Regions from separate parts of the Paenibacillus sp. YPG26 genome, predicted to be linked through region 3. Evidence: riboswitches for the same ligand, from Rfam matches in the RefSeq annotation. Region 3 holds a riboswitch; each other region holds the start of a gene.
The links. A riboswitch is a leader RNA that binds a small molecule or an ion and turns the genes downstream of it on or off. The one in region 3 is predicted to bind cyclic di-AMP.
Positions count from the first base shown of each region.

Region 1: linked by a shared signal. The riboswitch ahead of LDO05_RS00495 (C40 family peptidase) and the one ahead of LDO05_RS10455 (CAP domain-containing protein) in region 3 are both predicted to bind cyclic di-AMP.
Region 2: linked by a shared signal. The riboswitch ahead of LDO05_RS00140 (resuscitation-promoting factor) and the one ahead of LDO05_RS10455 (CAP domain-containing protein) in region 3 are both predicted to bind cyclic di-AMP.

Region 1 is NZ_CP084530.1:100,629-104,880, reverse strand. It holds gene LDO05_RS00505 (M1 family metallopeptidase) at 1-1,343, shown strand, start outside; gene LDO05_RS00500 (hypothetical protein) at 1,356-2,171, shown strand; cyclic di-AMP (ydaO/yuaA leader) riboswitch at 2,393-2,528, shown strand; gene LDO05_RS00495 (C40 family peptidase) at 2,535-3,017, shown strand; cyclic di-AMP (ydaO/yuaA leader) riboswitch at 3,360-3,498, shown strand; gene LDO05_RS00490 (C40 family peptidase) at 3,503-3,976, shown strand; gene LDO05_RS00485 (GNAT family N-acetyltransferase) at 4,248-4,252, shown strand, end outside.
Region 2 is NZ_CP084530.1:26,397-30,648, forward strand. It holds gene LDO05_RS00130 (HD domain-containing protein) at 1-1,183, shown strand, start outside; gene LDO05_RS00135 (TatD family hydrolase) at 1,200-1,967, shown strand; cyclic di-AMP (ydaO/yuaA leader) riboswitch at 2,245-2,449, shown strand; gene LDO05_RS00140 (resuscitation-promoting factor) at 2,707-3,852, shown strand; gene rnmV (ribonuclease M5) at 4,081-4,252, shown strand, end outside.
Region 3 is NZ_CP084530.1:2,225,726-2,229,977, reverse strand. It holds gene aspA (aspartate ammonia-lyase) at 1-729, shown strand, start outside; gene LDO05_RS10455 (CAP domain-containing protein) at 887-1,561, opposite strand; cyclic di-AMP (ydaO/yuaA leader) riboswitch at 1,568-1,700, opposite strand; gene ypfJ (KPN_02809 family neutral zinc metallopeptidase) at 1,979-2,821, shown strand; gene nirB (nitrite reductase large subunit NirB) at 3,132-4,252, shown strand, end outside.

The DNA of each region.
Region 1 (4,252 bases), 1.8 Mb from region 3:
GGCAGTGGTTCCCCAAAATAAGTGTGTATGAGCCAGCCGGAACCCGCGGCCGCGCCTCCGAAGGCTGGAACCTGCATCAATACCACGGAAGCTCGGAGTTCTACTCCGACTTCGGGATCTTCAGTGTACGGATCAATGTGCCAAGCTCCTATATCGTCGCAGCGACCGGCTTTCCCACCAAGACCGCAGCGGTCAAGCAGAATCGCAAGATCTACCAGTTCTATGCCGATGATGTGCATGACTTTGCCTGGGCGGCTTCCCCGGACTTTGTCTATGCGGAGGAGCCATTCTCCTCGGCCGAGGTCCCGGGTGTCCGGATCAAGCTGTATCTCGATCCGCTGCATAAGGACCTTAAGGACCGCTATTTCTATGCGGCTAAGGCTGCCTTGTCTTCCTACAGCAAATGGTATGGCCGTTATCCTTACTCGACCCTGTCCATCGTGGTTCCCCCGGCAAGCGGCAATGGGGCAGGCGGAATGGAGTATCCGACCCTCGTAACTGCCTTTGGAGCGACTTCGCTCTCACCTGGGTATGAGCTGGAGAGAACCGTGGTGCACGAGATCGGACACCAATATTTTTACGGCATGATCGCAAGTAACGAATTCGAAGAAGCCTGGCTGGATGAGGGATTCACTTCTTACGCTGAAGACAAACTCATGGAGAGCGCCTATGGAATTCAGCCCAATCTGCCTGTTCAGGCCAGCTTCGTGAACCATCCAGCCGCGCTGCCTCTGGAATCCTGGAAATACGGATCCTCCGATATCTATGCCCAAAATGTCTATACCCGCGGCAAGCTCGTACTGCTCGGCATTGAACGGCAGGTTGGAGCAGGAACCATGAACAAGATCCTGGCCCGCTACAGCAGCAAATACCGCTTCAAGCACCCGACAACCTCGGATTTCCAAAGAGTCGTGGAGCAGGTGACCGGGCAGTCCTGGAAGGATTATTTCAATCAGTATGTATACAGCGGGCAAATGATAAATTACTCGGTTGATTCCATCACCGTGAACCAAGTACAGAAGACTCCCGGCCCCCTATATGAGTCTGTCGTGAAGATCAGCCGACTCGGCGGCAGCTATCCGGAGGTTCCCGTCCTGTTCAGCTACAAAGACGGACATCTTGTGCGCAAGATCTGGAAGGGTGATGAGAACCAGATTGTCTACAAGCTGCAGTACAAGGAGCCGCTGGCCTGGGCAATGATCGATCCCCGCTACACCCTGGTGCTGGAGAACAAGCATATTAACAATTATCTGAAAGCAGAAGTGGAAGAGAAGACCGGAACGCGGTGGAATCTGGGCATAACCAAAGTAGTGGAGTCCCTACTTGGATTGCTCTCATGGTGAGGTGACAATAGAGTGAGATACATTCGTAACGGATGGCAAAGTACCAAAGATCAGTTCCCGGTCGTCATTATCCTGTTCCTCTATCAGCTGCTCTGGGGTGTATTTCTCTACCGGCTGATCAATTCTGCCATTATACCGCTGCTGCAGCGCTACCCGGATCCGGCGCCGGGCGAGCTAAGCCGCATTCTATTTCTGATTGAAGGTCAGCTGGAGCTCAAATACAGCTCCGAGGTTCATCTGTATTTCTGGCTTCTGGCCGGCATGTTCATTCTGCGCATGCTGCTGACCCCGCTCATTCAGGCCGGAATTCTCTATGGACTTCGTCCATTAACCCCGGACGGGGCCGGTCTGGTATTCTTCCAGGGGATCGGCAGGCTGTGGAAGCCGGTCACCGTCTTTTACCTGATAGAGCTCCTTCTCGTACTTGGTCCCGCTTACTGGCTCGGACCCAAGCTGCTGGATCTCCTTGTACAGGGCATACAGTCTGGCGGATATCCACTTCTCTATACGGCTATATATATTCTGGGATGGCTGATTTATGGCTATTTGATTCATCAGCTTCTTCTGTACGCCAAGTTCGGTTATATTTTTGGCCGGGGAATGCTCCCCTCTATGCTAAGCTGCTTGCGGCAGCTGCTTACCGTTATAGGCATATCCCTCTGCCTGGGCGGGGTAACCCTGCTCCTGTTCGGCGCTTTTAGTACCGTCTCCTGGATCTGGACCGGATTTCTGGCACTTATCCTTCAGCAATCCTATCCTTTCATCCGTTCACTTCTCAGTATTTGGCATATTTCCTCCCAATATCACCTTTGGAATGAGAAGAATTGAATCTCCTTCGGTCTCCTCTAACTCTACGCCCCCCAAGACCTCCGCAGATCTGCGGAGGCCTTTCCTGTTTCAACCGGCCTGGAAATCTCGCAAGTAACCATTGCCAAAAGATACCTGCCTTGCTACAATGTGAATTATGAACAGACAGTAACAACATTGTAATTATTTTTTTGTCACAAGCAGGAGATTCGACTTTAATGTCGTATTCTTGTTATAGGTGCACAGATATCAAGCCGAATTCCCAGCACCGGGAAACGGGGGAACCATCTTGGGTGAATTGATCTCGCAACAGAGGGATCATAGGGGACCTTCAACCGAATCCTTAAGCTAACCTCGCAGGCATTGGAAGGAGTTTAACCGCTTTTGAAGAAGAAACTTGTGGTTGCAGCAGTATCAATGTCCATTTTATTCACCCTTGGGACTGGAAGCGTTTTCGCTGACTCCAAGCTGGACAAAGTCGTGGACAAAGTGATTGGCACAGATTATAAGTCAGGTGGAACCTCCACGAATGGCTTCGATTGCTCAGGCTTTACGATGTATGTATTTGACAAACTGGGAATAGACCTTCCTCACCAATCGGGCGCCCAATTCAAGATGGGTAAGGCCGTATCGAAAGATGAACTGAAAGCCGGAGATCTGGTATTCTTCAATACTTTTGGTAATGGTGTGTCACACGTAGGTGTATTTGTAGGTAATGGCAAATTCGCACACGCCTCTTCCTCAAAAGGCGTTACCATCAGCAAGCTGAGTGACAGCTACTACACCAACCGCTACGTTGGAGCTAAGCGTATTATGAGCAACGAAGTATTTCAATCTGTTGCCGATTCCTCCAAAGACAACAATTGATGTAAGATAAGCAGTTCCCTTGGCATCGCCCGTATTGATTCTTGCCGGAATCGATGCGGGCTTTTGTCTGTATATAATTAGACTAATAATATAGTATTAGCCAATTTTTCGACAAATAAACCGTTATCTTGACAAAAAAAGTGTAAAACAAACTTGCCAAAGCTTGGGCCCTTTGGTACAATAGGCAAGTAATTAGTAACAACTTTGTAATTATTACTGTCCTATGTCGGAGCGTCACGAAGTCTGTATATGATGATCATACGAAAGTCATACTATCGCTTCCCGTGAACGCTGGGTCCTGAAATCCCGTATCTTGCGGATTTTCAGCACAGGTGCACTAAACCAACAAACCAGCCGAATTCCCACGCACCTGGGAAACGGGGGAACCAGTTATGGGTGAATTGATCTTGCATCAGAGGGGTCATAGGGAACCTTCAACCGAATCCTCAAGCTAACCTCGCAGGCATTGGAAGGAGCATAACAACTTGAGAAAGAAACTAGCAGCAGCGGCAACGAGCTTGGCATTATTGTTCACACTAGGAACAGGCAGCGCATTCGCAGATTCCACATTAACTAACACGGTGAAGAGTGTATACGGTACTCCTTATAAATGGGGCGGCGTAACTTCAAGTGGGTTTGATTGTTCCGGATTTACATCTTATGTGTTCAAGAAAATGGGCGTATCCCTTGCCCGTCAATCCAAAGCTCAATTCCATCAGGGTTCTCCAGTTATGGCGAAGAGCCAATTGAAGGCCGGAGATCTTGTCTTCTTTAATACTTTCGGTTCCGGTGTATCTCATGTCGGAGTATTCCTTGGAAACGGCCAATTCGCACACGCCTCTTCCTCAAAAGGCATTCACATTGACCGTCTCAGCAGCAGCTACTACAGCAAACGCTACCTTGGAGCTAAGCGTGTTCTTAGCAAAGCCAAATACACTAAATATGCTGTGAACCTGTAAACTCCATTCCCTCAAATGGAATTTACATCCGAGTGGACCGCACGATTCTTGCCGGAATCGCCTGCGGTCTTCTTTTTGCTATCTTAGTACCTACTTCTAAAACGTTAGATATCTGCCAAAGGTTTCAACCTTCCAGAACAAATATCTAATTTAATTCCATATATTTGCTTATCCTATATTTACCCACTGCCACTGGGCTTAAACGTACAAAAATATATATTTTTTTCTTTTTTTTAATCTATATCCGACACGAAATGAGGTACGCCAGTTGATGAA
Region 2 (4,252 bases), 1.8 Mb from region 3:
GCGTTTGAGAAGGATCCGGCAGTTGGGAACATCTTATTTGACTTTTCACGGGGCAGAGCACAGCCGGTTCTCTCATTCACTAGGGGTCTATGAAATTACGCGCAGGATTATCTCCCAATTTGAGAGATCCTCTTATCCCGATTGGCCCCTGGAGGAGAAGCAGGTTGCCTTGTGCGCGGCTCTTCTGCATGATCTTGGGCATGGCCCGTTCTCTCATTCTATTGAAGAAGCCTTCCATATGAATCACGAGGATTGGACCTGCAAGATTGTGCTTGGGGATACCGAGGTCAATAGGGTGCTTAGAAGGGAAGGGGATGACTTCCCGGAGAAGGTCGCCTCAGTGATACGTAAGGACTATGATAAAGCCATTGTGGTCAATCTGGTGTCGAGCCCGCTTGATGCGGACCGTATGGATTATCTGCTGCGGGATGCTTATTTCACCGGTGTTAACTACGGCACGATAGACATCGACCGGATTTTAAGAATGCTTCGTCCTTTTCAAGGCAGGGTGGTGGTTAAGGAGTCAGGAATGCATGCCGTGGAGGATTATCTGATGTCCAGATATCAAATGTACTGGCAGGTATATTTCCACCCGGTTACCCGGAGCTCCGAAATTATACTGCGTCAGATCTTCCGTAGGGCGAAGGAACTTCATCAGAATGGATTCAGGTTCTCCTTTCTGCCTGACCCTTTGCCAGGCCTCTTTAATCGGGATCTAACCGTAGAAGAATATTTACAGCTTGATGAAGCATTGGTGCAGACCACATTTGTCCAATGGAGACGTGAAGATGATGGGCTGCTAGCAGATCTTTGCTCCCGTTTCATTGATCGGAGGCTGTATAAATATACTGAACTGGAAATGCTAGATATGGAAATGATTGATGGAATGCGCCGTATCTTCCGGGATTTAGGACTTGATCCTAATTACGATTTGGAGATTGATTTTCCGACGGATCTTCCCTATGATGTGTTCCGGCCTGAAGATGACTCCAAGAAACAAATTTTGCTGCTAGACCGCCAAGACAGGCTGCGTGAAATTTCGGAGGTATCTGACATTGTTCGTTCCATCAGCGGAATTCACCGTGGTAAATACCACATGTACTACCCGGAAGATAAGCTGCGTGCAGTAGCTCATCTGCTGCCTGAAGAAACAGTCCGATTATTTAATTTGCAGATAAGCTAAAGGAGGTTATTTCACCATGCTATTTGACACACACACCCATTTGGATGCTCCGCAGTTCGACGAGGATCGCGAAGAGGTAATTGCCCGCGCAGTGGAGCAGGGGGTGACCCGGATGGTTAATGTCGGATTTAATCGGGAGACGATTCCTTCCACCATGAAGCTGGCTGAAGCTTATGAGTTCATCTACGCTGCCGTTGGATGGCATCCACAGGATGCAATAACGATGAAGGATGGAGATCTGGAATGGATAGCAGAGCTCTGTGGACATAAGAAGGTCGTGGCTATCGGAGAGATTGGGCTGGATTATTATTGGGATACCTCACCGAAGGATGTCCAGCACGCTGTATTCCGCAAGCAAATTGGACTTGCCCGCAGTCTGAACATGCCCATCGTTATTCATAACCGGGATGCGCACGAGGATGTGGTTCGAATCCTGAGGGAGGAAAAGGCCAGTGAGGTTGGCGGTATTATGCATTCGTTCTCGGGCAGCTGGGAGACGGCCAAGATGTGTCTGGATATGGGATTCCATATTTCCTTCGGGGGGCCTGTTACTTTCAAGAATGCCAAACAGCCGAAGGAAGTATTAGTACAGATTCCGGATGACCGTCTGCTGGTCGAGACCGACTCTCCCTACCTGACTCCGCATCCATTCCGGGGCAAGAGAAATGAGTCGGCCCATGTGCGGCTTGTAGCGGAAATGGCAGCTGAGCTTAAAGGCATTTCTCTGGAGGAATTAGCTGATATAACAACCAAAAATGCGCTGGAACTATTTGGTATTCGCTGAAATCGGGAGTAAAAGTGGTGAAATAAAGAGTATTTCGGAAAGATTAATTGTTTTTAATCAATAAAAGGGTGATTATTACAAAATATTAACCAAATATTTAAAAAAACTAGTTGATTCCTGCTTTACAACATGCATATAAACAGGATAGAATCTTTTCAGTAATTGATTTGTTAAGTTTGTAAAGCGGCGTGATTTTGCTAGCTAAGTGAATTTCACTAAGAATTGGATTCATTTACATGGCTTTAGCCCGCTTACACAGTCAATTACAAGGTTCCAAGAACCAGTCTCGCTGAATCTCCCTCACCGGAGAACGGGGGAACCAATACGGTTATTCTGAAGAATGAATGTTCCGTATTTGATTTCTTTACGGGTCTTTGGGGTGAATTCAAGGTCATTGCGCCATGAGCGGATGAACTAAGATAGGGCAGCTCTCTACGCCCGAACCCGACAGCTAACCTCGTAAGCGTATGAAGAGAGAGGCATACTCGTGCATCCTACATTCCTTTAGTCAGCCGGAAGCCACGAAAGAGATCCTCTTAAACTCTTTCTCTAGGCTTCTTTTTGTTTTGAATAAAGGTGATAGGACGGTCATACAGTGGTATGACAGGAGGAGCCTAACAGGCTGGAGCAGGATGCGGAATGCGGGTATTTCAGCATTTCGTAAAAAACGGTATATAGTCGCGTCAAATTCTATATGAGTCGATCTTAGACGGCGGGGCTATGAAGGAGGACGTAAGAAGTGGGCTTTTTCGGACCTAAAGAAACTACCCATGGTTCACGATCATCCAGCATGTCTTACGCGTTGCGATGGAAGCAAGAGAACAAGCGTCAAATTATAGTTGGAGGCATCATCACCGTCGCATTGCTTGTCAGCGTAATGGCTTGGTTCTACATCCAGGCTGACAAGAGCATCTACTTGGTTGCAGATGGCACAACGCAGTCTGCCGGCACGCCGGAGACGAAGCCAGATCAAGTGCTGGAACAGCAAGAAGCTAACCTGAATGTCGGAGAGAACGGTTCACCATCCCTTAGCAGTACTTTTCAAGATGGGAATCAGCTCTTCATCGACCGTGTGGTTCCGGTTAAAGTCACAGCGGATGGCGTGACTAATCAACACCTTACTACAGCGGACAATGTTCAGGAGGCTATCTCCAAGCTGGGCGTATCTGTATCAAGCGAAGATAAGGTGTATCCTTCCTTGAACAGTCCGATTCAATCGGATCTGCATATTCGTATCGTCAGGGTTGATAAGCATATCCTGAAGAGAACAGAGAGCATTCCTTACACCTTCGTCAAGACTTCGGATCCCTCCTTGGAGAAGGGCAAGACCAAGCTGGTTCAGAAGGGCCGCACGGGTGTTGTGGTTCACGAAATTGAGAAGGTATATCAAGATGGTGAGTTCGTATCGAAACGGTTGGTTAATAAGTCCGTTGAGAAGCAGCCATCCACAAAAGTATTGGCTGTAGGCACGAAGCCAAAGACCCAAGTTCTAGCAGCGAGCATTGACCGTTCCTCCCAGGCTGTGAAGATCAGCCAGAACAACAGTATCAAAAAGGGCGGCGTGCAGTTTAAATATAAAAAGGTGCTGAAGAACGTATCCTTAACTGCTTACTCTTCTGAAGAGGACGGTATTGGTACCAGGACAGCTTCTGGAACCCGCGTAAGCGAAGGAAGAACCATTGCGGTAGATACCAAAGTGATTCCAATGGGCTGGTGGGTCTATATTGAAGGTGTGGGCTTCCGCAGAGCGGAGGATACAGGCGGCGCCATTAAAGGCAACAAAATTGATGTGTATTATGATAGTTTGAAGGCTGCCAATAACTTTGGCCGCAAGAAGGGACGCACGGTCTACGTGATTGGTCCTGTCAAACCGGAATTGAACTAATCCAATCTGTACTGACATTTACTTTGGACGTGGAATAAGGTACCATTACAGATGGTTAATATGTATATGATAAGAAGAGGAGCCTTCCTCTTCTTTTTGTTATTCTGATACTTAATATATCGGAAATACAGACAGTTTGATTAAGCAGTCGGACGAAGTGAACAAGAGAACAGGCGCCTAAGGGTGCTTTTCTTTTATTATAAAGCTGTGGTGGAAAGGGTGGCGTCCATGATCAAGGAGGTCATTGTAGTAGAAGGCCGGGACGATACGGTTGCCGTCAAGAGAGCGGTAGAGGCCGATACGATTGAGACTGGCGGGTCAGCCATTGGTCCGGCTGTCATTAGAAAGATCAAGCTCGCACAAGAGCGCAGGGGTGTTATTATTCTAACAGACCCGGATC
Region 3 (4,252 bases):
CTTAATGCGGACCCGAAATATATTGAGCTCGTAGTTGAATATTTGACACAGATCAGCGGATTTCCGCTTGTAACAGCTATTCATCTTGTTGATGCTACTCAAAATACAGACGCTTATACCGAAGTATCGGCGGCTTTGAAGGTATGTATGATGAATATGTCGAAGATCGCTAATGATCTGAGACTTATGGCATCAGGCCCCCGTGTTGGATTTAACGAAATCTTCCTCCCTGCGAGACAGCCGGGATCCTCCATTATGCCGGGCAAGGTCAATCCGGTGATGGCCGAGGTGATCAATCAGGTCGCGTTCCAGGTGATCGGCAATGACCACACGATCTGCCTGGCTTCATCAGCTGGGCAGCTTGAGCTTAACGTAATGGAGCCTGTATTAGTCTTCAATCTTATCCAATCCATCAGTATGATGAATAATTCATTCCGGGTATTCACGGACTTCTGCTTATCAGGGATTGAAGCGAATACGGAGAAGACGAAGGCCGATGTGGAGAGAAGTGTAGGCATAATTACTGCCGTGAACCCACATCTTGGTTATGAGGTCGTATCCCGAATAGCTAGAGAAGCGATTCTCACTGGAGAGTCTGTGAGGGCATTGTGTCTCAAATATAATGTGCTTACTGAAGAGGAACTTGATCAGATTCTGGATCCTTATGAGATGACCCATCCCGGCATTGCCGGTGCCCAAGTATTCTATAGAGATGAGAAGAAAGTGTAACTTACTTAAGTCATACATATATGCTTATTAAGGCAGGCTAAGCATGTATCTTTTTGTAGGAGACCCTAGTTATCATTCCAAATTCATAATATAGAACAAGAGACTAATCCGCTAAGCCGGGTTAGTCTCTTGCTGTAATAAGATTGAATTAGCTTGATTAGTCCGCAATAAATTCTTGTACCCATTCGCCATTATAATAGGCAGCGCCGATCTTGGTGAAGTTAGGACTTAGAATATTCTGCTTGTGTCCAGGGCTGTTCATCCATGCTTTCATAACCTCGGCGGGGTTCTTCTGGCCCTTGGCAATGTTCTCGCCTGCATAAGTGTAACGAATACCATACGATTTCATCATATCAAAAGGGGATCCGTAGGTAGGTGAATTATGGTCAAAGTAGCCGTTGTTATACATATCTTTGGCTTTGTCAAGCGCCATAACAGTCAGTGCTTTATCAGCAGCCAGCGGCTTTACACCCGCTTTGGCACGTTCCTGATTAACGAGAGCTACCACTTGATCTGCATAGGCGGATTCGGATGTGCCAGTCTTGGCAGTGTTCGTGTTGTTCTGCGTAGTATGGGTGTTACTCTTGGTCTTCTGCGATGCCTGGTTCCCGGTAGTGCCTTGAGCTTTAGTCGCAGCGGATGCTTGGTTATTCATAGTTCTGAGCTGCTGCAGTACATGACTCCATGAAAAGCTTTGGTTCGTGCTGTAAGACCAGACCTTGTTGTAATTCTCTGTGGTGGTATCTGCGGCTGCAGATGCTGATGCCGCACCGGTGACTGCGAATAGGCTAAGCGCGAGTGCGCCTGTAACTAGATTTTTCTGTAATTTCATTTGTACATTTCTCCTTTTAACAGCCTGCGAGGTTAGCTGACGGATTAGGGTCAAAGAGTAATCACCCTGCCATGGAATGGCTTCACCCCAGTGTATGGGTCCCCCGTGCTTGTAAATTAAGCTTCGGCCTTATTTGCTTGGATCCCAGAATTTGCAGTAGCTATGATTGAGGATCCAAGCTCGCTACAAATTGTAGCACGCCTGTCCCGACAGTTCATGGGTCAAAACTTTCCATGACAATCAACAACTAACCTAAGCAGCTAACGCGTGACGACGAATAAGGCACCATTCAAGCAGCAATGATGGAGAATCTTATGCAGATTCCAGTAAATGGAGTGTGAACAGCAGCCATTCCCGGGTATAAACACTTATAACATCTTAAATGCGCTAGGCGGATGCGATAAGGGAGGTTGCCGTATGCAGTGGAAAGGTAGAAGAGGAAGCTCCAACGTCGAAGACCGTAGGGGGATGGGAGGCAAGACCCTTGTAGGCGGGGGAATCGGCGGGATTATTATTATGCTGCTCGTCACTTTGCTTGGCGGGAATGGCGGTGACCTCTTGAGCAATATGACGGGGTCAGGAACAGATTCTAATTCTGCATATACCCCTACACAGCAAGAACAGGAGATGAAGGATTTCGTCTCGGTCGTGCTTGCTGATACTGAGGATGTATGGACAGAAGTGTTCAGGGAGGAAGGGCTTAGATATCAGAACCCGACTCTGGTGCTGTATACGAACAGTGTGCAGTCGGCTTGCGGGACAGCAGGATCATCGGTAGGCCCGTTCTATTGTCCTGGAGACCAGAAGCTGTATATTGATCTGAGCTTCTATGACGAGCTTAAGCAGAAGTTCAATGCGCCAGGTGATTTCGCTATGGCTTATGTGATCGCCCATGAGGTTGGACACCATGTGCAGACTCTGCTTGGAACAAGTGACAAAGTCATGCCCCTTAGGCAGAAGCTGAGTGAAGCTGAATTCAACAAGTATCTTGTACGGTTCGAGCTTCAGGCAGATTATTTGGCTGGTGTATGGGCCAACCGTGCTCAAGGGATGGGTGTGCTGGAGGAAGGCGATCTGGATGAAGCTTTGACTGCAGCCAGTGCAGTGGGGGATGACACATTGCAGAAGCAGGCAAGAGGTTATGTAGTGCCAGAGAGCTTCACCCATGGGACCTCCGAGCAGAGGAAAAGATGGTTCTACAAAGGCTTCGAGACTGGTCGTATAGAAGGCGGGGATACTTTCTCTGCCAAGAATCTGTAGAACAGGCATATTGTTATCGTATGGCTCTTTCGGCATTGTGCCGGAAGAGCCTGTTTGCTTTATACATAAGATTTATGACATAACTATAACAACTATAGTTAACTATTTGCTGATAAAAATTAAAAATAGGATTAATACAAATAACAAATGTCATATTACCTAACATAAATGTTGACTATACATTGTTACTAAGGCTATATTTGTTAAAAATTAGTATTTATAAATGGAAATTTATCATCTATGTTATAGAAACTAACATTAAAGTAAATTCAGAATTTAGTTAGGTTTACTTACATTGGAGTGAGTGTAGATGACAAAAAGACTTGTGATGATAGGCAATGGAATGGCGGGAGTGAGGTGCATTGAAGAAATCTTGAAGCTTGCACCGAATGAATTTGAAATTACAGTGTTCGGAAGCGAACCCTATCCCAATTATAACCGCATTCTGCTATCTAAAGTGCTCCAAGGAGATTCAGGGATCCAGGAGATTATTCTCCATGATTGGGATTGGTATGCCAAACACGGAATTCAGCTGTATGCCGGAGAGAAGATCACTTGTATAGATCCTGAGAAGATGACCGTACTGTCAGATTCCGGGAGAATTCGCAGGTATGATGTGCTGATTCTAGCTACAGGCTCCCTGCCCTTCATGCTTCCTCTACCGGGTGCCGACATGCCTGGCGTAATGGCCTTCCGTAATATCACAGATTGCCTTCAGATTATCGAATCAGCCCGGACATATCGCAAAGCAGCAGTGATCGGTGGAGGATTATTAGGTCTTGAGGCAGCACGGGGACTACTTAATCAAGGCATGAGGGTTGAGGTCGTCCACAATTCCCCCTTTCTGATGAACCGCCAGTTGGACAGGACTGCGGCCCGGATGCTTCAAGAGAAGCTTGAGGTACAGGGGATGAGCTTCCTTCTGGATAAGAATACTACCCGAGTTACGGGACGAAGGAGGGCTTCGGGGCTGCGCTTCTCCGATGGATCGCATATTTCAGCTGATCTGGTGATCATGGCGGTCGGTATCCAGCCAAATGTGGAATTGGCTTCAAGAAGCAACATTTTGGTGAATCGCGGTATTATCGTGAACGATTTCATGGAGACCAGTATCCCGAATATCTACGCAGTTGGTGAATGCGCCGAGCATCGCGGCATTTCTTATGGACTGGTAGCTCCACTTTATGAACAAGGGAAGGTGCTCGCCCGCACCGTGTGCGGCATACAGACAGCTCCTTACCAAGGCTCCATATTATTCTCTCAGCTAAAGGTTGCGGGTGCTAAGGTGTTCTCGGCAGGACAAATTCATGAAGAAAATGCCGAACAGTCCATCATTTCCTATGACGGTCAGAGAGGAACTTATAAGAAGATTGTAATCTCTCCTACAGGTAACATAGCAGGAGCAGTGTTATTTGGAGATGTACGGGAGGG